DNA from 3 places in the Mesorhizobium sp. M1E.F.Ca.ET.045.02.1.1 genome. Region 2 is predicted to be linked to each of the others. Evidence: predicted binding sites of a transcription regulator. Region 2 holds the regulator's gene; each other region holds the start of a gene.
What was found. The regulator PhoB, encoded in region 2, activates phosphate uptake and scavenging genes when phosphate is short. The targets are predictions, from matches to a motif close to TGTCATNNANCTGTCAT.
Positions count from the first base shown of each region.

Region 1: a site for PhoB is predicted at 5,489-5,505, ahead of EJ070_RS21365 (esterase-like activity of phytase family protein). Genes of this name have one in related genera too.
Region 3: a site for PhoB is predicted at 4,133-4,149, ahead of EJ070_RS04755 (ceramide glucosyltransferase). Genes of this name have one in related genera too.

Region 1 covers NZ_CP034447.1:4,444,753-4,452,364, forward strand. Annotated here, with positions in the region: gene EJ070_RS21345 (hypothetical protein) at 44-325, shown strand; gene EJ070_RS21350 (TMEM175 family protein) at 388-963, opposite strand; gene EJ070_RS21355 (MFS transporter) at 1,106-2,314, shown strand; gene EJ070_RS21360 (MATE family efflux transporter) at 2,345-3,817, opposite strand; gene EJ070_RS21365 (esterase-like activity of phytase family protein) at 3,919-5,397, opposite strand; gene EJ070_RS21370 (LacI family DNA-binding transcriptional regulator) at 5,678-6,703, opposite strand; gene EJ070_RS21375 (Gfo/Idh/MocA family oxidoreductase) at 6,902-7,612, shown strand, end outside.
Region 2 covers NZ_CP034447.1:2,467,153-2,474,764, reverse strand. Annotated here, with positions in the region: gene EJ070_RS12040 (adenylate/guanylate cyclase domain-containing protein) at 1-312, opposite strand, end outside; partial or broken gene EJ070_RS12035 (LysR substrate-binding domain-containing protein) at 511-892, opposite strand; gene EJ070_RS12030 (medium chain dehydrogenase/reductase family protein) at 1,101-2,132, opposite strand; gene phoB (phosphate regulon transcriptional regulator PhoB) at 2,573-3,262, opposite strand; gene phoU (phosphate signaling complex protein PhoU) at 3,282-3,989, opposite strand; gene pstB (phosphate ABC transporter ATP-binding protein PstB) at 4,010-4,813, opposite strand; gene pstA (phosphate ABC transporter permease PstA) at 4,810-5,661, opposite strand; gene pstC (phosphate ABC transporter permease subunit PstC) at 5,665-6,651, opposite strand; gene pstS (phosphate ABC transporter substrate-binding protein PstS) at 6,718-7,612, opposite strand, start outside.
Region 3 covers NZ_CP034447.1:1,017,010-1,024,621, reverse strand. Annotated here, with positions in the region: gene EJ070_RS04775 (aspartate aminotransferase family protein) at 149-1,348, shown strand; gene argF (ornithine carbamoyltransferase) at 1,364-2,275, shown strand; gene EJ070_RS04765 (Hsp33 family molecular chaperone) at 2,384-3,415, shown strand; gene apaG (Co2+/Mg2+ efflux protein ApaG) at 3,633-4,025, opposite strand; gene EJ070_RS04755 (ceramide glucosyltransferase) at 4,250-5,395, shown strand; gene EJ070_RS04750 (O-succinylhomoserine sulfhydrylase) at 5,434-6,621, opposite strand; SAM riboswitch at 6,696-6,773, opposite strand; gene EJ070_RS04745 (2'-deoxycytidine 5'-triphosphate deaminase) at 6,920-7,612, shown strand, end outside.

The DNA of each region.
Region 1 (7,612 bases), 2.0 Mb from region 2:
GACTGCTCGCCCCGCGCATGCTGGCAGGAAAGGAGCTCGACATTTGACCGACTGGATCGAAATCCTGAAGGAGCAGACCACCACCGGCGATCAGATGAGCCGGGAGGTGCCGAAGATGCTCGCCAACCCCGATATCAGCGAGGCACAGGTCAAGACGCTTTTCGCGGCGCTGGAGAAACAGGCGGACTTCGCCGAGAAGCTGCGTCTGGCCCTGGAAAAATTCGGCCATGATTTTCCCGTCATCACGGCGGCCGAGCGGCTGGAAGAACGCTATGCCGACCTAGCCGCCTCGGTGGCCGAGAAGCTGAAGGCGATGCGGAGGTAGGGCGGGTTTTTCGCAATGTCCGGACGGAAAACCGCTACGCACTTTTCCTGGAATTGCTTCGGTTATTTTTCGATCAGCCTTTCGAAGCGCTTGTCCGGCGCGAACCAGATGGTCGCAACCAGCACATAGATGGCCACGCCGATCCATTGACTGACGAAGGTCAGCGCTATCCCGGCCAGATAGAGGGCCAGCGAAATCTTGCCCTTGCGATCCTGACCCACGGCCCGGGCAAAGGTCGTCTCGGCGCCATGCAGATGGCGAAGCTTGATGACCAGGATGTTGTAGGCAATGGCGCAAAGCGCCAGGTCGACGCCGTAGACGGCGACCGGCACCGGCGCGAAATGGTTCTCGCCCATGAAGGCCGTGGTCACCGGCATCAGCGACAGCCAGAACAGAAGGTTGAGGTTGGCCCACAGGACACGGCCGTCGACGCGCTGCACGGTGTGGAACATGTTGTGCAGATTGTTCCAGTAGATGCCGACGTTGATGAAGGACAGCACATAGGAGAAGAAGACCGGCCACAGCGGCGCCAGCGCGGCAAGGTCCTCGCCGTGCGGCACCTTCAGCTCCAGCACCATGATGGTGATGATGATGGCGACCACGCCATCGGTGAATGCCTCGACCCGTCCCTTGCCCATGGTTCCTCCTTTGTCGGTTGACAGACGTTACGCAAGGATTTCGCGCGAGGCCATACTGCCAGAATTGTCAGGAGGGCGTTCGGAATGCGGGATGGCCGCCACTACATGGGCGCTGGGGCTTGCAAACTGGCCGGAGGTTCCGATGACCAGCTACGCTCAGACAATCACGCGCGACAATGAACTCAGCGGCGGCGCGGCGATGGCTGCCGTCGCCGCCATGATTGCAGCACTCTTTGCCGGCAGCACGGCTTTGACGCCGCTCTATGTAATCTACAAACAGGCCTTCGGGTTTTCGCAGATCACCCTGACGCTGGTCTACGCCGTCTATGTGATCGGCAATCTTGCGGCGCTGCTGTTTTTCGGGCGGTTGTCGGATGTCATCGGCCGCCGTCCGACGGCGCTGGCGGCGATGGCAGTCGCCGTGGTCAGCGCGCTGTTTTTCCTCTTCGCCGAAAACCTCGCGTGGCTCGACATCGCCCGCATCCTCAGCGGGCTGGGCATCGGGATCGGCGCGGGAACCGGCACCGCCTGGCTCGCCGAGCTGATCGAAGGCGAGGACAAGTCGCGGTCCGCCATCATTGCCACCAGCACCAACTTCGTCGGTCTCGGCCTCGGTGCCCTGATATCGGGCCTGCTGGCCGAATACGCGCCCTGGCCGCTCAGGCTGACATTCGCCGTCTATCTCGCTCTGCTGGCGCTGGTCACGCTGCTGATCTGGCGCACGCGCGAGACCGTGTCCGAGCCGGGACGGCTCTCCCACGTTCCGATGCGGCCGCGGCTTTCGGTTCCCGACAGCATCCGCGCGCGGTTCGTGGCGCCTGCGGTGACCGGCTTCGGCGCCATGGCTCTCGTCGGCTTCTATGCAGCGCTGGCGCCGAGCGTGCTGGCGCAGCAGCTGCATGTCACCAACCACGCCGAAGCCGGGGCTCTGTTCTTCGAACTGTCGATCGTGACTGCCGCGACGATCCTGGCGACGGCGCGGCTCGCCAGCCGCACCGTCATGCTGGCAGCGCTTATCCTGATGATCCCCACGGTGGCGATGGTTGTCGCGGCGCAGGTCTTTGCTTCGATGGCGATCATGGTGATTGCCACCGCGCTCTGCGGCGTGGCGGCGGCGCTCGGCTATCGGGGCGGCTTGCAGGTGGTGAGCCAGATTGCTCCGGCCGACAGACGCGCCGAAGTGGTTTCGGCCTTCTTCATCTGCTGCTTCTGCGGCAATGCGCTGCCGATTGTCGGCATCGGCGTGCTGTCGAGCTGGACGAATGCGATCGTCGCCAGCCTGGCCTTTGCCGCAATGATCACGATCTTCTCGCTGGTGGCGCTGGGGTTCGGCGCGCGCTACGCGAGGTGACCTCGAGCAGCCGCCAATCCAGCAGCGCCTTCAGCCGTTCGGCGTCTCGGGCGAAAGGCGCGCGCGCTGGCGCGGCACGCCGAGGCCAGTGTCCGGCGGCTCGCCGGCGGCCGGGCGCCCCTCGATCATGTGCATCGTGCGCCAGCGGCCAAAGCGATAGTAGGCGGCGGCCAGCACGAGAGAGGTGATCGAGCCGGCCGGAAAGCTCCACCACAGCGCTTCCTGACCGATGACACTTCGCATGGAATAGGCAAAGCCGGTGCGCACGATCAGCACCGAGATGATCAGGATGATCAGAGGCGGCATGACGGCGCCGGTGGCGCGCACCGTGGCGAACAGCACGATGGTGATGCCGAACAGGATGAAGGACCAGGACGCCGCCTTGTTGATGTGCGCGGCGATGTCGATCGCCGTACTGTCGCTCGCCAGGAACAGGCTCAGCACCGGGCGGTCGAAGACGAACAGCAGCGCCACCAGCGCGCCGGTGAGAACAAGGTTGAAGCCCACCCCGGACGCGGCAACCTTGCCGATGCGGTCCCAGCGCCCGGCGCCGACATTCTGCGCCGCCATGGAAGAGACTGCGGCGCCGATGGCCAGAGCCGGCATCTGGATATAGGTCCAGAGCTGCGCCGCGATGCCATAAGCCGCCGCAACCTGCGAGCCGTAGGAGTTGACGATGCCCATCACGGTCAGCGCCGCGGCCGAGATGACGATCATCTGCAGGCCCATGGGAATGCCCTTGGAGACGACGACGCGCAAAAGCGCCGGATCGGGCATGAGCAAAGCGAGGTTGCTGCCGGCCAGCCGCAGCGGGTGCTTGCGCGCATAGAGCACGATCAGGATGGCGACCACGCTCACCGTTTGGCCGATCAGCGTCGCGGTGGCCGAACCGGCGATGCCCAACGCGGGGAAGGGGCCGATGCCGCGGATCAAGAGCGGGTTCAGGACGACATCGAGCACGACCGCCAGCGCCATGAAGACAAACGGCGTGCGCGAATCGCCGGCGCCGCGCAGCACCGTCATGACGAAGGACAACAGGTTCATCATCGGCACCGCGACGAAGATGATGCGCAGATAGCTGCGCGCCAGCGGCAAGGCATCCGCGGGCGTGCCGAGACCGGTGAGGATGGCGTCGACCCAGGTCCAGCCGCAGACCGCGAACACCACCGAGACCAGGAAGAAGAAGGTGGCGCTGGTGCCGACGATGCGCCGCGCCTCGGGCAGGTCGCGGGCGCCAACCGACTGGGCGACCAGGATGGTCGCGGCCATGCCGATACCGAAGACGGTGCCGAGGATCAGGAACAGCACCAGATTGGCGTTGGAAGTCGCAGTCAGCGCCGCTTCGCCAAGGAAGCGCCCGACCCAGACGGCATTGATCGAGCCGTTGAGCGACTGCAGCACGTTGGAGCCGAGCACCGGCAAGGCAAACAGAAGCAGCGTACGCGGAATCGGGCCGCTGGTGAGGTCGTGGGTCCGCCGGTGAGCGGGCTTGTCGTCATCCATGACGGGCACCGAAAATGAATCAGGCCCGCGATGCTATCGCAGGCCTGACGCTCATGCATCCCTTCCGGGCTCGAAGCGATGGAGCGCCCCCGGCGGCGGTGCTAGTTCGCGGCGAGGCTGCTTCCCGACAGGCCGGGGAGGGTAACCTGGTAGACGAGGAAGGTGGTGTCGACATCGGCGCCATCCTCGGCCTTGTAGGGGGCGCCGACCTGGAAGCCATCCTGGGTCAGGAAGTCGTTGTCGTTGGCGACGAACAGGAAATAGTCGTCGGGCAGCTTCGGATCGAGCACGCTCACCAGCGACATCGCTTCCCATTTCTCCGAGAGGTTGTTCTTGTCGTTCGGCGCGCCATTGTGCAGGCCGAAGCGGCCGAGCTCGCCCTTGTCGTTGATGTCGATGAAGGAGGTCAGCTTGGCCGGCGTCACCGACGGGTCGAGCACGCCTTTCGGCGCAACCGGCTTGTCGGCGGCATCGAACGGGCCGTTGGCGATATCGGTGGCGGCGGAGAGGTCGACGATCTCGATCTTGCGGTAAAGCGACTCATCGCCCTTGACGCCCTGGCCGTTGCCGCTGTCGCGCGCCAGCATCAGGAAGCTCTTGTCGGACAGCGCAACGATCTCGCTCTGCGCAGCCACCTTGGTCTTGCCCTTGGCGTCCTTGAACACCGGCAGCGGCACGACATCTCGCGCCAGCTTGAGGTGAGCGAGGTCGGAGGCGTCATAGACGAGGACGCGGGTGTTCTGGCGCGTCGAGCCGGAATCGCCGCCATCCTGGCGGGTCGCCGACTGCAGCACGGCGATCAGGAATTTGCCGTCCGGCGTCATCGACATGCCCTCGAGGCCCTGATTGTTCTGGCGGCCGGTCTCGGGATCCTTCGGATCGGCCTCGGCCGCGCCCGGACCAGGATTGTCCGAAGCGAAATTCGGCTTGCTGTGGCGCGTCGGCACCAGGGCCGCCGGCGGCTGGGTGGCCGACATCAGATGGCCGTCCGCCGAGAAGCGGTAGATGTTGGGGCCATATTCGTCGGAGATGAACATGGTGCCGTCGGGCAGGCGTGCGATCGCCTCGTCGTCCAGCGAAAGCTTGCCGTTGTCGGCTTGCGGCAGCATCGGCATGTCGCCGGCGGCCGGGCGCACGCCGTTCAGCGGATCGAGGCCGGTGGCGTCGGCGCCCTTGTCGTCGGTCAAGAGCATGGTATCCGCGAGCGTCACTTTCACGCCCGACTGTTCCTGTCCGGCGGCGGGCGCGGCGCCCGGAGCGGTCGGGGTCAGCTCGACCGAGATGGTGTTGAGGCGCGGGCGATAGTCGGTGGTGCCTTCGACGTTATAGCCGCGATCGGGCAGCAGCCAGAGCGAGCCCTTGTAGCCGGCGCCGTCACGCGCCCAGGACTTGGTGTCGATCGACATGCCGGAACCGGAACCAAAAGTCTCGCCGAACTTGTCCTTCTGGCCGGCCGGAATGCGGCCGACGCCGACAAGCCCCTTGTTGACGTAGGCGACACCGTCGGCGAGCGCCGGGGTGAGGGCGGTGAACAGAGCAAGTGCCGCGCCGAGCGCGACGGTTCGGGTAAGACGCTTCATGAAATATCCCCTTGTGACGAGCGGAGCGGCCATGGCTGAAAGAGCGCGGCATCGGCGATGCGGCGGCCGTCGAACGGTCTAGGACGTGAACGTGATGGTTGCGTGACAAGAGGGGTGCACTTCCCCCTTCTCCCCTTGTGGGAGAAGGTGGATCGGCGCGTCAGCGCCGAGACGGATGAGGGGTGCTGGAAGAAATAAGGCGATGCCAAGCCGGAGCACCCCTCATCCGACCTCGCTTCGCTCGGCCACCTTCTCCCACAAGGGGAGAAGGGAAAAGCGATCAATCGCTTTCCCGCGCGATCAGCTCCAGCGGCCAGACCTCGCGGATGGTTCGCGGTCCCTCCGGGCCGGCATAGGCGGGGAGCGAGGCCAGCAGCATCTCGGCCAGCCGCCGGCCCATGGGCTCCAGCGACGGACGGAAGGCGGTCAGCGCCGGCGAGAAGTAGCGGCAGAGCGGCGTGTCGACGATTACGATCACCGCTATGTCGTGGCCGGGCCTGATGCCCATCTCGGCCAGTGCCTTGCAGCCGCCGAGCGCCATGGCGTCATTGTTGAAGATGATCGCCGTTGGCCTGTCCTTGGAGAGCATGACGCGCGGCGTCACCTGGTAGCCGCCGGCCTCGTTGATGAAGCCGTCGGCGATCAGGCTGGGGTCGACTTCGATGCCGTGCCTCTTCAGCGCCCTGCGGTAGCCGTCGAGGAACAGGTAGCCGAAGTTGAGATCAAGCGAAGGGCGGATGGCGGCAATGCGGCGGTGGCCCCGCGCGACCAGCCGGTCGACGGCTTCATCACCCGCTCTCTCGAAATCGATATCAAGCGAAGGATAGGTGTCGCCGCCGGATTGACTTCGGCCAAGCGTGGCGAAGGGAAAGCCCGCCTTGCTGAGATAGTCGATCCGATCGTCTTCCCGCCGTGTATTGGCCAACACGACCGCGTCGGCCCGGCGCGTCTCAACCACGCGGCGCAGCCTCTCCTGCTGATATTGACCGGGCTCACCCATGACGACCATCAGATCTAGGTCATACTCGGCGAGCCGCGCCTGCAGACCGGTCAGGAACGGGATGAAGAACGGCTCGCCATATTGCTGGTCACCGGGATGCGGTTGAAGCATGAAGGCGATCGAATGGGTGGCGCCTTTCCTCAGACTCCGGCCGGACTGGTTGGGCGCGTAGTTCAGCTTCCTGGCGGCCTCGAGCACGCGCTGGCGCGTCTCCGCATTGACATCGGCGCGGCCGTTCAGCGCGCGGGACACGGTGCCGATCGAAATGTTCAGGTGACGCGCGAGATCGTGGATGCTGGACGCCAAGGCCGGTTCTCCCCCTGTCTTCGCTAGCACCGGCCGCCCTTCAGGCCAAGCAGTGGATGTCGATTTTCGCGAGCAGGTGATTGACATTCTACGCTATCGGGTGTGTTGTCGTAAACGTTTACGGAAAAACGTTTACGGTGATGCCGTGGATTGCCGTGACACTCGGCCTGGAGGGGCCGAGCGGAGGAGGAGCGCTGGATGATGAAGGTCGTCCTGGTCGGGTGCGGAGCCATGAGCAGGCAGTGGCTCGATGCCGCAAGGCAGATCGAGGGGCTCGCCATTGCCGGCCTCGTCGATCTCGATGCGGCGCGGGCTGAGGCGAGGGCGCGCGAATACGAACTCGCCAACGCAATCGTCGGCACCAGCCTCGACGCCGTCCTCGATGAGACGAAGCCCGACGCCGTATTCGATGTCGTGGTTCCGGCGGCACGCCGCGAGGTCGCGCTTTCGGCCTTTGCCCATCATTGCCACCTGCTCACCGAAAAGCCGCTGGCCGACAGCCCCGAGAACGCGCGCGCCATCGTCGAAGCGGCGCGCCGCGCGGGCCGCATCCACGCGGTCGTCCAGAACCGGCGCTATGTCACCAATGTCAGACGGATCAGACGCTTCCTCGACTCCGGCGCCATCGGCAAGCCGACCAGCATCCATGCCGATTTCTTCATCGCGCCGCATTTCGGCGGCTTTCGCGAGGAGATGGCGCATGTACTGCTACTCGACATGGCGATCCACACCTTCGACGCCGCGCGCTACATGGTCGCCGGCGAGCCGGCCAGCGTTTATTGCCAGGAGTGGGAGCCGGCCAGTTCCTGGTACCGGCAGGGCTCGTCGGCGAGCGCCGTCTTCGACCTCGGCGGTGGCAAGGTCTTCACCTATGCCGGCTCCTGGTGCGCCGATGGCTTCCGCACCAGT
Region 2 (7,612 bases):
GATCACTTCTCCCAGATTGATCCCGAGGCGGACCTCGAAGCGCTCGCTTTCGGGGACACTTGCGTTGCGCTCCACCATGCCGCGTTGAAGGGTTACCGCGCACTCGACAGCATCGACTGCACTGCCGAATTCAGCCAGCAAACCGTCGCCCATCAGTTTGAAGATGCGCCCGTGATGCTTGCTGATCTCCGGCTGGAACAGCTCCTTACGGCTGGCCCTAAGCCGCTCGAAGGTCCCTCCCTCGTCCGCCTCCATCAGGGCCGAGTAAGCTACGACGTCGGCGGCAAGAATGGCCGCAAGCTTGCGTTCCATAGCACCACGGTGTGTGCTTCATGGCCAAGGGTGTCGCGCCAAATGCGCTCCACTCCGGCGATGCGATCACCGAACTCTAGCACGGCTGGAGCTTCCGGGCTAATCCGCAGTCCGCTTGAATGACCACTTAGGGTCAACGGCTGACCTTTGATCGGCGCCGCCAAGCTCACGCCCCGCCAGCGCCGCCAAGTCAACCCCCAGAACCGTCTGGTCCAGTCCACGGATGATCTTGGCCAATTCCATGCATTCGTCCTGCCGCACCTTGTTCTTCCGCCAGGCCATGCAGATCATGCGCTGCGGCATCGGCTCCCTGGAATGGCACGATCCTCAAGTCCGGCATGACGCTGGCGGCGCTTGCCGCCATTTCCGGAACCAGCGTCACGCCCAGCCCATGCGCCACCATCTGCAAAAGGATCGTCAGGCTGGTCGCGCCGTAGCTTGCCATCGCCACCGGCCGCACGCTGCCGCAGACCGCCAGCGCCTGCTCGCGCAGGCAGTGGCCTTCCTCGAGAAGCATCAGCCGCTCCAGCGCCGGGCTTTCCGGCGGCACCGGCGGCGAGGCGAAGGCTGGATCGCCGGCCGATGACGGTGACCGACAAGCCGCAGAAGTTCTTGATGCGCCAGGCGATGGTCGAAGAACTGGGGCTGGTGGCGCAGAAGACGGCGTGACGGGGTGTCTGCTTAGCGCAGCGCCATAGGCAGTCATTGAAACGATCAAAGCCGACGCCGGAGGCGACTTGCGTTTCAAAGGCTCTGCTCTGGCTCGGCGATCCTTGTCGGGTGGCCAGTCAATTGCAGATCAACACGAGCTTGCCCTTGACACCTCCCTGACCGAGCAGCTCCTGGGCGCGACGAGCCTCAATCAATGGCATCCGGTCGGCCACCATCGGCTTGATCTTCCCGTCGCGAAGCAGATCGAGCAAGACGCCGAGATCTTCGCGGAACCAAGCGAGCTTCCACCGTTTCAGATATTGTATGCTGTAGGGGAGTATGCGTCGTCGGCCTGGTGAAACGAAAGCGCGGACCGCGTACCACGCAGGTCGCAATATCCCGCGAAGACGGTAACGCAAGCCCCCTGCCAGTTGGCCCTTCTGCAGAAATGAAGTGAAGCCATAGGCTATGACGCGGCCACCAGGCCTCAGAGTACGAAACGAACGCCAGACATTGGCTTCGCCGACCCCATCGAAGACGACATCCACGCCGTCGTTTGTCAGACGATGAATCTCTTCGACAAAGTCAACTCGCTCGTAGTCGATCGGCGTGGCCCCGAGATCGGATACGATCTGATGGGCTGCAAGAGATGCAGTCCCATACATCTCCAGACCTGCCAGGCGGCCAAGTTGCAGCAGAGCCGTGCCGACTCCGCCGGCGGCGCCATGAATGAGGACCCGTTGACCCGGAGAGGCATGCCCAAGGCGATGCATCATCTGATAGGCCGTAACGTAGTTCAGCACGAGGCTGACTGCCTCGGCGGGATCGACACCAGTTGGAACCAGAGTGAGTTCATCTGCCGGCAGGCAAATGAACTGGGCGTAACCACCATGAATGGGAAGCGCCGCAACCATTTTACCAATCATGGCATGGGACACTCCCTCTCCGGCCTCATCGACGATGCCGACAATGTCCCATCCTGGCGTGAATGGCAGGGTCGTTTTCTCGGGATGAATCCCCTCCCGCATCAATAGCTCTGCGAAGGAGACGCCGGCGGCGATTGTTTGCACACGCAGTTCACCTGATGCCGGATGGGGCGCGTCCTCCTCCACGATCTCCAGAACTTCAGGTCCGCCATGGTGGCGAACAACGACGCGCAGAGACTTCATGGCAACCTCGGTCCAAATTGGACTCCTCCACTGAGGCAAACTCTAGTGGAAAGGTAGCGCGCGCTGGGATGGAGCGACTTGCTCCAGATCAACCCCACGAGAAGATCGGTCGCCACCCAACAAACAACTGCTCATTTGAGCAGAATGACATTGGGACGCAGCCGCGACAGCAGTTGGAATGGCCTCACATCAGCTGCCGTTGGGGGTGAGCGGAAACGAACGACAGGTTTGGGTCAGAAGCCGACATTGCCTGTGGCCCCTTCGCGGCCATCGGCAACCGCCTGCTATTGAGTTCTGCCCCTGAAACATGATTTCGATCCATCGGGAGGGCGGGACTCCAGAGCAATTCCAGGAAAAGTGTGAAGCGCGGTTTCCGTCCGCAATTGCGTGAAAACAAAGAGATGGAGTGGCTCGCCGTTTCCGTGAAACGGTGAACCGCCCTAGTCTTCCCTGATCGCGTAGCCCGCACCGCGGATGGTGCGGATGACGTCGGGCATGCGGCCATTGTTGACCGCCTTGCGCAGGCGTCCGACATGCACGTCCACCGTGCGCTCGTCGATATAGATCGTCTCGCCCCAGACATTGTCGAGCAGCTGGCTGCGCGAGAACACGCGGCCGGGATGCCGCATCATGAATTCGAGCAGCCGGAACTCGGTCGGGCCGAGCCTGATCTCGCTCTTCTTGCGGTAGACGCGGTGCGATTCACGGTCGAGCACGATGTCGCCGACCTTGAGCACGCTGGACAGCACCTCCGGCTTGGCGCGGCGCAGCAGCGCCTTGATCCTGGCCATGAATTCCGGCGTCGAGAACGGCTTGACCAGATAATCGTCGGCGCCCGTCGAGAGGCCGCGCACTCTGTCGCTCTCCTCGCCGCGCGCGGTCAGCATGATGATCGGCAGCCGTTCGGTCTCTGGCCGCATCCTCAGGCGCCGGCAGAGCTCGATGCCGGAAACCGCCGGCACCATCCAGTCGAGCACGAGCAGGTCGGGCACGTTTTCCTGCAGGCGGATCTCGGCCTCGTCGCCGCGTGTCACCACCTCGACCTGATAGCCTTCGGATTCGAGGTTGTAGCGGAGCAGCACCCCCAGCGGCTCCTCGTCCTCCACCACCATGATGCGTGGCGCGATCATTCAGCAGGTACCTTCGTTGTCAGGCCGCCGGCGCCGGCATCGCCGTCTCGTCCTGCTTCGGACGGTTCGCGGGCAATTGCGTGCCGGTCAGCACATAGTAGGCGTTCTCGGCGATGTTGGTCACATGGTCGCCGATGCGCTCAAGATTCTTGGCGCAGAACAATAAATGCGTGCAGGCCGTGATGTTGCGCGGATCCTCCATCATGTAGGTCAGGAGCTCGCGGAAGACGGAGGTGTATTTGACGTCGACGCGCTCGTCGTCGTTCCTGAGCTTGGCAAGCGCCGTGGCGTCGCCCGCGGTGTACTCCTCGATCACGCCCTGGACCTGGATCAGCACCAGCTGCGCCATCGAGTCGATGGAGTGCGACAGGTCGCGCGGCGCGGCGCTGATGCCGACCGAGCCGACGCGCTTGGCGATGTTCTTGGCGAGGTCGCCGATGCGCTCGAGGTCGCCGGCCATGCGGATCGCGCCGACCACGCTGCGCAGGTCGTCGGCCATGGGTTGCCGTTTGGCGATGAGCGTGATGGCGCGGTCGTCGAGCTCGCGCTGGCGCGCATCCATGATGGCGTCGTCGGAGACGACGCGCTGCGCCATCGCGTTGTCGGAATTGAGCAGAGCCTTGGTCGAAGCGCCGACCATGGAGCCGGCGAGATCGCCCATGTCGATGATGAGCTGGCTGATCTGCCTCAGATCCTCGTCGAAGGAAGCGACGGTGTGTTCGGCCATGATGGTATCCTCGTATGAACTCAGCCGAAGCGGCCGGTGATGTAGTCCTGCGTGCGCTTCTCGCGGGGCGAGGTGAAGATCTTCTCGGTCCGGTCGAACTCGACCAGCTCGCCGAGATACATGAACGCCGTCTGCCGCGACACGCGCGCCGCCTGCTGCATGTTGTGGGTGACGATCACGATCGTGTAGTCGGCCTGCAATTCGTCGATCAGTTCCTCGATCTTGGCCGTCGACAGCGGATCGAGCGCCGAGCACGGTTCGTCTAGCAGGATGACTTCCGGCTTCACCGCCACAGTGCGGGCGATGCAAAGCCGCTGCTGCTGACCGCCGGAAAGGCTCTGGCCGCTGGCGTTGAGCTTGTCCTTGACCTCGCTCCACAGCGCCGCGCGCTTCAGTGCCTGCTCGACGCGGTTGTCCATCTCGGTCTTGCTGATCTTCTCATACAGCCTGACGCCGAAGGCGATGTTCTCGTAAATCGACATCGGGAACGGCGTCGGCTTCTGGAACACCATGCCGATCTTGGTCCTGAGCAGGTTGAGGTCCTGCGAACGGTCGAGGATGTTCTTGCCGTCGAGCAGCACCTGGCCTTCGGCGTTCTGCTTCGGATAGAGCTCGTAGATGCGGTTCAGCACGCGCAGCAGCGTCGACTTCCCGCAACCCGACGGGCCGATGAAGGCGGTGACGCTGCGTTCGGGCAAGGACAGGTTGATGTCCTTCAGCGCCTTCGACTGGCCATAGTAGAAGTTGAGGTTCTTGACCTCGATCTTGGCCTTCTCGACGACGGTGTCGGCTACGTTCAGGTCGGTGGACAACATCGGTTTCATCTGTCCTCTCTGCGTCCGGTAAGGCTGCGGGCGAAGATGCTCAGCCCGAGAACCGTCAGGGTGATTATGAGTGCGCCCGTCCAGGCCAGTTGCTGCCACTCCTCATAGGGGCTCAGCGCGAACTGGAAGATGGTCACCGGCAGGCTGGCCATCGGCGCATTGAGATTGCTCGACCAGAACTGGTTGTTGAGCGCGGTGAAGAGCAGCGGCGCCGTCTCGCCGGAAATGCGGGCGATCGCCAGCAGGATGCCGGTGACGATGCCGGAAAGCGCCGCGCGATAGGCGACCGAGCGGATCACCACCCAGCGCGGCGCGCCGATGGCAGTGCCGGCTTCGCGCAGAGCGTTGGGCACAAGGTTGAGCATGTCCTCGGTGGTGCGCACCACGACGGGGATCACCAGGATGGACAGCGCGACCGCGCCGGCGATCGCCGAGAAGTGGCCCATCGGCCGCACCAGCAGCTCATAGACGAACAGGCCGACGATGATCGACGGCGCCGACAAGAGGATGTCGTTGATGAAGCGCACCACCGTGGTCAGCCGCGAGAAGCGCCCGTACTCGGCCATATAGGTTCCGGCGAGCACGCCGATCGGCGTGCCGACGATGATGCCGATGATGGTCATCACGATGCTGCCGTAGATGGCGTTGAGCAGGCCGCCGGCGTCGCCGGGCGGCGGCGTCATTTCGGTGAACACGGCCAGCGAGACGCCGGAGAGCCCCTTGTAGAGCAGCGCGCCGAGGATCAGCGCCAGCCAGGCGAGGCCGATTCCGGCAGCGATGACGCACAGCGCCATCATCACGGCGTTCTTGCGCTTGCGGCTTCGGTAGAGCGACGTGGCGGTCGACATCGGTCAGGCTCCCGTGCGGCTATCGATGCGCAACAGCATGTAGCGTGCGAGCGCGAGGATGATGAAGGTGATGATGAACAGGATCAGGCCGAGCGCCACCAGCGAGGAGGTGTAAAGCGCGCCGTCGGCCTCGGTGAATTCGTTGGCGATGGTCGCCGAGATCGTCGTGCCCGGCGCGAATAGCGAGGCGCTGATGCGGTGCGCATTGCCGATCACGAAGGTGACGGCCATCGTCTCGCCGAGCGCGCGGCCGAGACCGAGCATGACGCCGCCCATGATGCCGACGCGGGTATAGGGGATGACCACGCGCCGGGTCACCTCCCAGGTCGTGCAGCCTATGCCGCAGGCCGATTCCTTCAGCACCGCCGGCACCGTGTCGAACACGTCCTTGGTGATCGAGGTGATGAAGGGCAGCACCATGATGGCGAGGATCAACGACGACGTGAGCAGGCCGATGCCGTAGGGCGGACCGGCGAACAAGCTGGAGAGGCCCGGTATGCCGTGGAAAAGACTGATGATGAAGGGCTGCACCGTCGTCTGCAGGAACGGCGCGAAGACGAACAGGCCCCAGATGCCGTAGATGATCGAGGGGATGCCGGCGAGCAGCTCGACCGCAATGCCGATCGGGCGCCGGAGCGGCCGCGGGCAGAGCTCGGTCAGGAAGACGGCGATGCCGATGCCGATCGGCACGGCGATGATGATGGCGATGGCCGAAGTGACTATGGTGCCGTAGATCGGGGCCAGCGCGCCGAAGTTCTCGGTGACCGGATTCCAGGATTCGGTCGTCAGGAAGGATACGCCGAACTTCGACAGCGCCTCCCACGAGCCGGCGATCAGCGAGATGGCGACCCCGCCAAGCAGCACCAGCACGAGGATGGCGGAAGCGCGCGTGGCCGCCCGGAAGGCCATGTCGGTGAAGGCGAAGCGGCGCACCGTCGCTTCTCTGGTCCGCATGGCGGACGACGTCACGGCTTCGGAAACGGCAGTCATTTAGCCCCTCGCATTTCGGAAGAGAGACAGGAGGGCGCCGCAAGCGCCCTCCTCATTCCGTAAGAATTACATGCCGGAGAAGATCGGCTTGCCGTTGCTGTCGACGATATCCTTGCCCCACATATCCTCGACGCTCTTCACGACCGCGTCGGGCATCGGAACATAGTCGAGCTCGGCAGCCATGTCGTCGCCCTTGGCGTAGGACCAGGCGAAGAACTTGAGCGCTTCGCCGGTGGCCGCTGCATCGTCGGGCTTCTTGTAGACGAGGATCCAGGTGGCGGAGGTCATCGGCCAGGATTCGGCGCCAGCCTGGTTGGCCAGGATGACGCCGTAGCCCGGCTGCGAGCTCCAGTCGGCATTGGCCGCGGCGGCCGAGAACGCCGCGGCGGTCGGCTCGACCTTCTTGCCATCCTTGTTGATCAAGTCGGTATAGGTGAGCTTGTTCTGCTTGGCATAGGCGTATTCGACATAGCCGATGGCGCCGCCGGTCTGCGACACGTTGTTGGCGACGCCCTCATTGCCCTTGGCGCCGATGCCCACCGGCCACTCGAGCGCCTTGTCGACGCCGACCTTCGACTTCCAATCGGCGCTGACGTCGCCGAGATAGTAGCTGAAGTTGAACGTGGTGCCCGAGCCGTCCGAACGGTGGACGACCGCAATCGCCTGGTCGGGCAGCTTGACGTCGGGGTTGAGCTTCTTGATCGCCTCGTCATTCCAGTTGGTGATCTTGCCGATGAAGATGTCGGCCAGCGTCGGACCGTCGAGCACGAGCTCGCCCGGCTTGACACCTTCGAGGTTGACGACCGGAACGATGCCGCCCATCACCATCGGGAATTGTGCCAGCCCGGTGGAGTCGAGCTCGTCGCCCTTCAGCGGCGCATCGGAAGCGCCGAAGGTCACGGTCTTGGCCTTGATCTGCTTGATGCCGCCGCCGGAGCCGATCGACTGGTAGTTGAGGCCG
Region 3 (7,612 bases), 1.5 Mb from region 2:
TGACCGCTCATGAGCCGGCGTGCCGTCGGAGGCTTGCCGCGCGCTTCTGCGCGACGTTTTCGTTGACTTCATGGCCGAAAAACACGATAAGCCGCAAAGGCCGCCGCTTTGGCGGCTTTTTTGATTTCCGGTTCCGGAGACGCATATAATGAGCGGTTCGGCGCTTTACGAGACTTTTGCTCGCGCACCCCTGGCTTTCGACCGCGGGGAGGGGACCTGGCTGGTCACCGACAAGGGCGAGCGATATCTCGATTTCGCCGGCGGCATCGCCGTGAACTCGCTGGGCCACAGCCATCCGCATCTGGTCGCGGCGCTCACCGAGCAGGCGGCCAAGCTGTGGCACGTCTCGAACCTCTATGAGATTCCGGAGCAGCGCCGGCTGGGCGAACGGCTGGTCGAGGCGACCTTTGCCGACAAGGTGTTCTTCACCAATTCCGGCGCCGAGGCGCTGGAATGTGCGATCAAGACGGCGCGGCGCTACCAGTTCGTCAACGGCCACTCCGAGCGCTTCCGCATCATCACCTTCGAGGGCGCCTTCCACGGCCGCACCCTGGCGACGATCGCCGCCGGCGGCCAGTACAAATATCTCGAAGGCTTCGGGCCGAAGGTCGAGGGCTTCGACCAGGTGGCGTTCGACGACATCGACGCCGCCGAAAAGGCGATCACGCCGGAGACCGCGGCGATCCTGATCGAGCCTGTGCAGGGCGAGGGCGGCATCCGCCCGGTGCCGACGCAGTCGCTGAAGCGTCTGCGCCAGCTCTGCGATCAGCACGGCCTGCTTCTGATCTTCGACGAGGTCCAGTGCGGCATCGGCCGTACCGGCAAGCTGTTCGCGCATGAATGGGCCGGCGTGACGCCTGACCTGATGGCGATCGCCAAGGGCATCGGCGGCGGCTTCCCGATAGGCGCCTGCCTCGCCACCGACGAGGCCGCAACCGGCATGACGGCTGGCGTGCACGGCACCACTTTCGGCGGCAATCCGCTGGCGATGGCGGTCGGCAACGCCGTGCTCGACGTCGTGCTGGCCGACGGCTTCCTCGAGGATGTTCAGCGCAAGGCGCTGCTTCTGAAGCAGGGCCTTGCGTCGGTCGCGGACGAATTTCCCGATGTCATTGAAGGCATCAGGGGGACGGGCCTGATGCTTGGGTTGAGATGCGCCATGCCCAACACCAAGGTCAACATGGCGCTGCGCGACCAGCACTTGCTTGCCGTGCCGGCCGGCGACAACGTCATCCGCCTCTTGCCGCCGCTCACCGTCAGCGACGCGGAGATCGGCGAGGCACTGAAGCGCATCCGTGCCGCTGCCAAGGGCTTGACCGACGCGATTGCGGCCGAAGCCGCGAAGTAATCCTGGAATTTGCCGATGAACGTTCGCCACTTCACCGACCTGTCCGCCGTTTCCGCGGGCGACCTGCGCTTGATGCTGGACGATGCGGTGGCGCGAAAGACCAGGCTCAAGGCCGGCGAGCGGACGAAACCGCTCGAGGGCAAAGTGCTGGCGATGATCTTCGACAAGCCGTCGACGCGCACGCGTGTGTCCTTCGATGTCGGCATGCGCCAGCTCGGTGGCGAGACCATCATGCTGACCGGCACCGAGATGCAACTCGGCCGTTCCGAAACCATCGCCGACACCGCCAAGGTGCTGTCGCGCTATGTCGACGCCATCATGATCCGCACCACCTCGCATGACCGGCTGCTGGAGCTCACCCAGAACGCGACCGTTCCGGTCATCAACGGGCTGACCGACGACACCCATCCCTGCCAGCTGATGGCCGACATCATGACCTTCGAGGAGCATCGCGGTCCGGTGGCCGGCAAGACCTTTGCCTGGACCGGCGACGGCAACAATGTGCTGCACTCGCTGCTGGAAGCCTCGGCGCGGTTCCGCTTCAATCTCAACGTCGCGGTGCCGGAGGGCAGCGAGCCGTTCGAGAAATATGTCGACTGGTCGAAGGCCAATGGCGGCAAGGTCAGGTTCGCGCGCTCGGCCGAAGAGGCGGTCGACCAGGCGGATTGCGTCGTCACCGACAGCTGGGTGTCGATGGGCCAGGAGCATCGCGCCCGCGGCCACAACGTCTTCCTGCCCTATCAAGTCAATGCCGCGCTTATGGCCAGAGCGAAGTCCGACGCGCTCTTCATGCATTGCCTGCCGGCGCATCGCGGCGAGGAGGTCACCGACGAGGTGATCGACGGACCGCATTCGGTGGTGTTCGACGAGGCCGAGAACCGGCTGCACGCCCAGAAGGCGGTGCTGGCCTGGTGCCTGGGCGCTTGACCGGGGCTGGCTTGATCCGGGCCAACTTGATCTGGGGATACGTGATGCCTATTTGCGGGCCATCACTGAAATCGAACGCGCTTGGACGCATGCGGCCCGTGGGGCGGCATGGCCGCGCCCTGGAGCTTTGTCATGTTGGAAACCCGTCCTTTGGCTGAACATCAACCCAGACTCGGTGAATTCGGCTATGCCGGCGACGACCATGTCGTCCCCTACGAGGTCGCGCCGCTGGACGTGCGCGGCCGCACCGTGCAGCTCGGGCCGATGCTCGACGCGATTTTGAGTCGCCACGACTATCCCGAGCCGGTCGCTCGCCTCTTGGCTGAAGCTTGCGTGCTGACCGTGCTGCTCGGCACCTCGCTGAAGTTCGAGGGCAAGTTCATCCTGCAGACCCGCACCGACGGGCCGGTCGACATGCTGGTGGCGGACTTCACCACGCCGGATGCGCTGCGCGCCTATGCGCGTTTCGACGCAGACCGGCTGCAGGCGCTGGCCGCCTCAGGCGAGATCTCGCAGGAGAAACTGCTCGGCAATGGCGTGTTGGCGCTGACCATCGATCAGGGCGCGCACACGCAGCGCTATCAGGGCATCGTCCAGCTCGACGGCACATCGCTCGAAGACGCCGCGCGCACCTATTTCCGCCAGTCGGAGCAGATCCCGACCGATCTGAGGATGTCGGTGGCCAAGCTGGTGACGCCGGGCCCCGGCGGCGCGCGCGAGCAATGGCGCGCCGGCGGCATCCTGGCGCAGTTCCTGCCGCAGTCCCCGGAGCGCATGCGCGTGCCCGACATTTCGGGCGGCGACGGCGATCCGCGCGACGTGGCGCACGAGCCGGCCGACAATTCCTGGCAGGAATTGCTGGCGCTGCTCGGCACCATCGAGCCGACGGAGCTGATCGACCCTACGGTGGGCGCCGAACGGCTGCTCTACCGGCTGTTCCACGAGCACGGCGTGCGCGTCTTCCGCAGCGTTCCTGTCGCCGACCAGTGCTCCTGCTCGCGCGACAAGATCCGCGGCATCCTCGAAGGCTTTTCGGCCGAGGAGATAGAGCAAAGCACCGAGGATGGCGGTATCCACGTCGCCTGCGAGTTCTGCTCGACGCAGTACGACTTCGATCCGGCGGATTTCGCGGCCGAGTGAATGCCCTTCCTTCTCCCCGTCACAATACGGGGAGAAGGTGCCGGCAGGCGGATGAGGGGCGGCGCCTGCATTGGCCGTACCAGCGCCCCTCGCTCTGTTCGAAAGAAAATCTCAAAAGCTTGGCGCTGCCCCTCATTGCCCTGCCAGGCATTTCTCCCCGTATAGTGACGGGGAGAAAGATGCCGTCGCGGAGGATTTCGCCAATCGCCCGACTGCCCTAGTTCACCGTACGCCTTGTCCCAGGCATGTCGAGGGAGAAGGCGGGGATGGCGACATCGAACGTCTCGCCGCGCCCGTTGCGCATCGTGTAGTGGCCGACCATGATGCCGGATGGCGTCGAGAGCGGGCATCCCGACGTGTACTGATAGCTGTCGCCGGGGTTGAGCTCCGGCTGGTCGCCGACGACGCCCGCGCCGCGCACTTCCTCGACGCGGCCGCGCCCGTCGGTGATGTGCCAGTAGCGCGACAGAAGCTGCACGAACTCGTTCGACCGGTTGTCGATCGTTACCTGATAGCCCCACACATAGCGGTTCTCGGCCGGATCGGAACGATCCTCCAGATAGAACGGCCTGACCTGCACTTCGATGTTGCGCGTCACGGCGCGATACATGGGCCACTCCGGTTGCCGCGGCAGGAAATAATTTGTCGCTCTCCGCGGTTTTAGCAACGAAGCGCCGTCTGACCTGCCGACCTTCCGACGCACGTGCAGATAAACAATGTCATTTAAGTGACACATGACAATGTTGGTGTGCGCAAACCGTGCGAGCGACTCGGCCGCGCGCTGTCGACTGATGAAACGGCCGCGGGCGGCCTGTCCGGAGTGACAAGATCTCCATGGAACTGAGTTTCGCAGCCGCCTTTGCCTCGTCAGCCCTTCTTTTCTCCAATCTCGCCAGCATCCTGCTCGCCTCGTCGCGGCTGAAGGCGCCTCGCGTCATCCCTACGCCCGCCGGCAAGCAGCCGCCGGTCTCCATCGTCGTGCCGTCACGCGGCGTCGAGCCGTTCACCGAGGAGACGCTCGAGCGCGCCTTTTCGCTCGACTGGCCGCGCTATGAGCTGATCTTCTGCGTCGCCAACGTAGAAGACCCCGTGGTCAAGCTGATCAATGCCGCCATAGGGCGTCATCCCAAAGTCCCGGCGCGGCTGTTCGTCGGCGATGACAGGATCAGCGCCAACCCCAAGCTCAACAACTGCGTCAAGGGCTGGCAGGCGGCCCGGCACGATTGGGTGGTCCTTGCCGATTCCAACGTGCTGATGCCCAAAGACTATGTCCAGCATCTGATGGCGGCCTGGCGGCCAGATACCGGACTCGTCTGCTCGACGCCGATCGGCTCGCGGCCGGACGGCTTCTGGGCCGAAGTCGAATGCGCCTTCCTCAACACGCTGCAGGCGCGCTGGCAGTACGCCGGCGAAGCGCTTGGCCTTGGCTTCGCGCAGGGCAAGAGCATGCTGTGGAACAAGCCGATGCTCGACGCAAATGGCGGTATCCAGGCTTTGGCCGCCGAGATCGCCGAGGACGCGGCCGCGACCAAGCTGATCAACGGCCTGGGACTGCGCGTCAATCTCGTCGCCTCGCCCTTCGAGCAGCCGCTCGGCCAGCGCCGGCTTGCCGAAATCTGGTCGCGCCAGGCGCGCTGGGCGCGGCTGCGCCGAGTCACCTTCCCGCTGTTCTTCGCGCCCGAAGTCCTGACCGGCGTGGTTGTGCCGCTGATTTTCGCGCTGGTCGCGGCGGCAAGCGCCGGTGTCAGCCTCCCCACCGCGGCGCTTTGCGTGCTGGCGATCGCCTATGTGCCGGAATGCCTGCTCGCCTGGTCCAAGGGCTGGTACCTGTCGCCGCGCAGCGTCACTGCGATGATCGTGCGCGACCTGATGCTTCCCGCCATCTGGGCGCGCGGCTGGCTGGGCGGCGCGGTCGAGTGGCGCGGCAACGCCATGACCATCCGCACCAAGGCGATGACCGAGCTGGAGGAGATCGCCTGAGCCGCGCCCAGGCGATCTCGTCATCAGCCTGCAATCCGCTACTTTGCCGCTTTCAGCGCCTGTTCGACGTCGGCCAGCAGATCGTCCGTATCCTCGAGGCCGACCGACAGCCTGAGCGTGCCAGGCCCGATGCCGAGTTCGGCGCGCGCCTCGTCGCTCAGGTTCTTGTGCGTCGTCGTCGCCGGATGGGTGATGAGGCTCTTGGCGTCGCCGAGATTGTTGGAGATCAGCACGATGTCGAGCGCGTTCTGGAACGCGAAGGCCGCCTGCTTGCCGCCCTTGACGTCGAGACAGATCAGCGTCGAGCCGCCCGACATCTGCTTTTTGACGATATCGGCCTGCGGATGGTCGGCCCGCCCCGGATAGATGACGCGGGCGATCTCCGGCCGGCCGGCCAGGAAATCGGCGATCTTGCCGGCGCTCTCGGTCTGCTGGCGCACACGCAGCGGCAGCGTCTCCAGGCCCTTGAGCAGCGTCCAGGCGTTGAAGGGCGACAGGCTCGGGCCGGTGTGGCGGAAATAGTCGTGCAGGTTCTCGTCGATCCACTTCTTGTCCGACAGGATGACGCCGCCCAGACAACGGCCCTGTCCGTCGATATGCTTGGTCGCCGAGTAGACGACGATGTGAGCGCCGAGCTGCAAGGGCTTCTGCTGCAGCGGCGTTGCAAAGACATTGTCGACGACCAGCCGCGCGCCGATCGAATTGGCTAAAGCGGCGACCGCGGCTATGTCGACCACCTCCAGCGTCGGATTGGTCGGGCTTTCCAGGAAGAACAGCTTGGTGTTCGGCCTGACCGCCTTTTCCCAATTGGCGATGTCGGTGCCGTCGACCAGCGTCGCTTCGATGCCGTATCTGGGCGCCAGCGTCTCGACCACCCAGCGGCAGGAGCCGAACAGCGCGCGGGCCGCCACGATGTGGTCGCCGGCCTTGACGCTGCACAGCAGCGCCGCGCTGACCGCCGCCATGCCGGAGGCGGTGGCGCGGGCGTCTTCCGCGCCTTCCAGCGCGCACATGCGCTTCTCGAACATGTCGACCGTCGGGTTGGCGTAGCGCGAATAGATGAAGCCGGGCTCCTCGCCCTTGAAACGGGCTTCGGCCGCCTGGGCCGTTTCATAGACATAGCCCTGGGTGAGATACATCGCCTCGGCGGTCTCGCCGAAGCCGGAACGCAGCGTCCCGCCATGCACGAGTGCCGTCTGAGGTTTCCAATCGCGCGTTTTGCTCATCGCCCTAATTCCACTCGCAAAGAACAGTCCAAACACAAAAAAAACCGGCCGCGATGTCGCAACCGGTCCATACGGCCTTGCGGCCAACGGTCCTTTAGCGACTTGTTTAACGTGGCTGCAAGCCGACCGGCCAAATCACCACGGGATAACGACCCTTTAGACCCGCGCCGCGCTTGCGTCAATTGCCGGCTTGATTAAGAGGTTTGTACCAGGCAGATACCGCAGACCGTTTGCGGTTTTGCGGCAAGAGCCTGCAAAAGAACCACGCACTTGCCCGGCCTTCGATCGGAGCCAGACCTTGCGGCAGACAGGCATTCTTCCGGACCAGGACATCGCGGCGCTGTTCCAATCGGGTGCGCTGAAGTCGCCGCGCGCGCTCGACACCAACCAGATCCAGCCTGCCAGCCTCGATCTCAGGCTGGGCGACACGGCCTTCCGCGTGCGCGCCTCCTTCCTGCCCGGCCCCGATCATCTGGTGGCCGACAAGCTCGACCGGCTGAAGCTGCATGAGTTCAGCCTCGCAGAGGGCGCGGTGCTGGAAACAGGCTGCGTCTACATCGTGCCGCTGCTCGAAAGCCTGGCGCTGCCGGCGCAAGTGTCCGCTTCGGCCAACCCGAAGAGCTCGACCGGACGGCTGGACATTTTCACGCGCGTCATGACCGACCGCGGCCATGAGTTCGACAAGATCGCCGCCGGTTACCATGGCCCGCTCTATCTCGAGGTCAGCCCGCGCACTTTCCCGATCGTCGTGCGCGCCGGCTCGCGCCTGTCGCAGATCCGCTTCCGCATCGGCAACGCGGTGCTGTCGGAGAAAGAACTGCGCGAGCTTCACCGGGCCGAGATGCTGGTCGCCACCGAGCCGCCCAACATTTCCGGCGGCGGCATCGCGCTCTCCATCGACCTCGACGGCGACAAGGACGGTCTGGTCGGCTATCGCGGCAAGCATCACACCGGCCTCGTCGATGTCGACAAACGCGCCGCGCAGGACGTC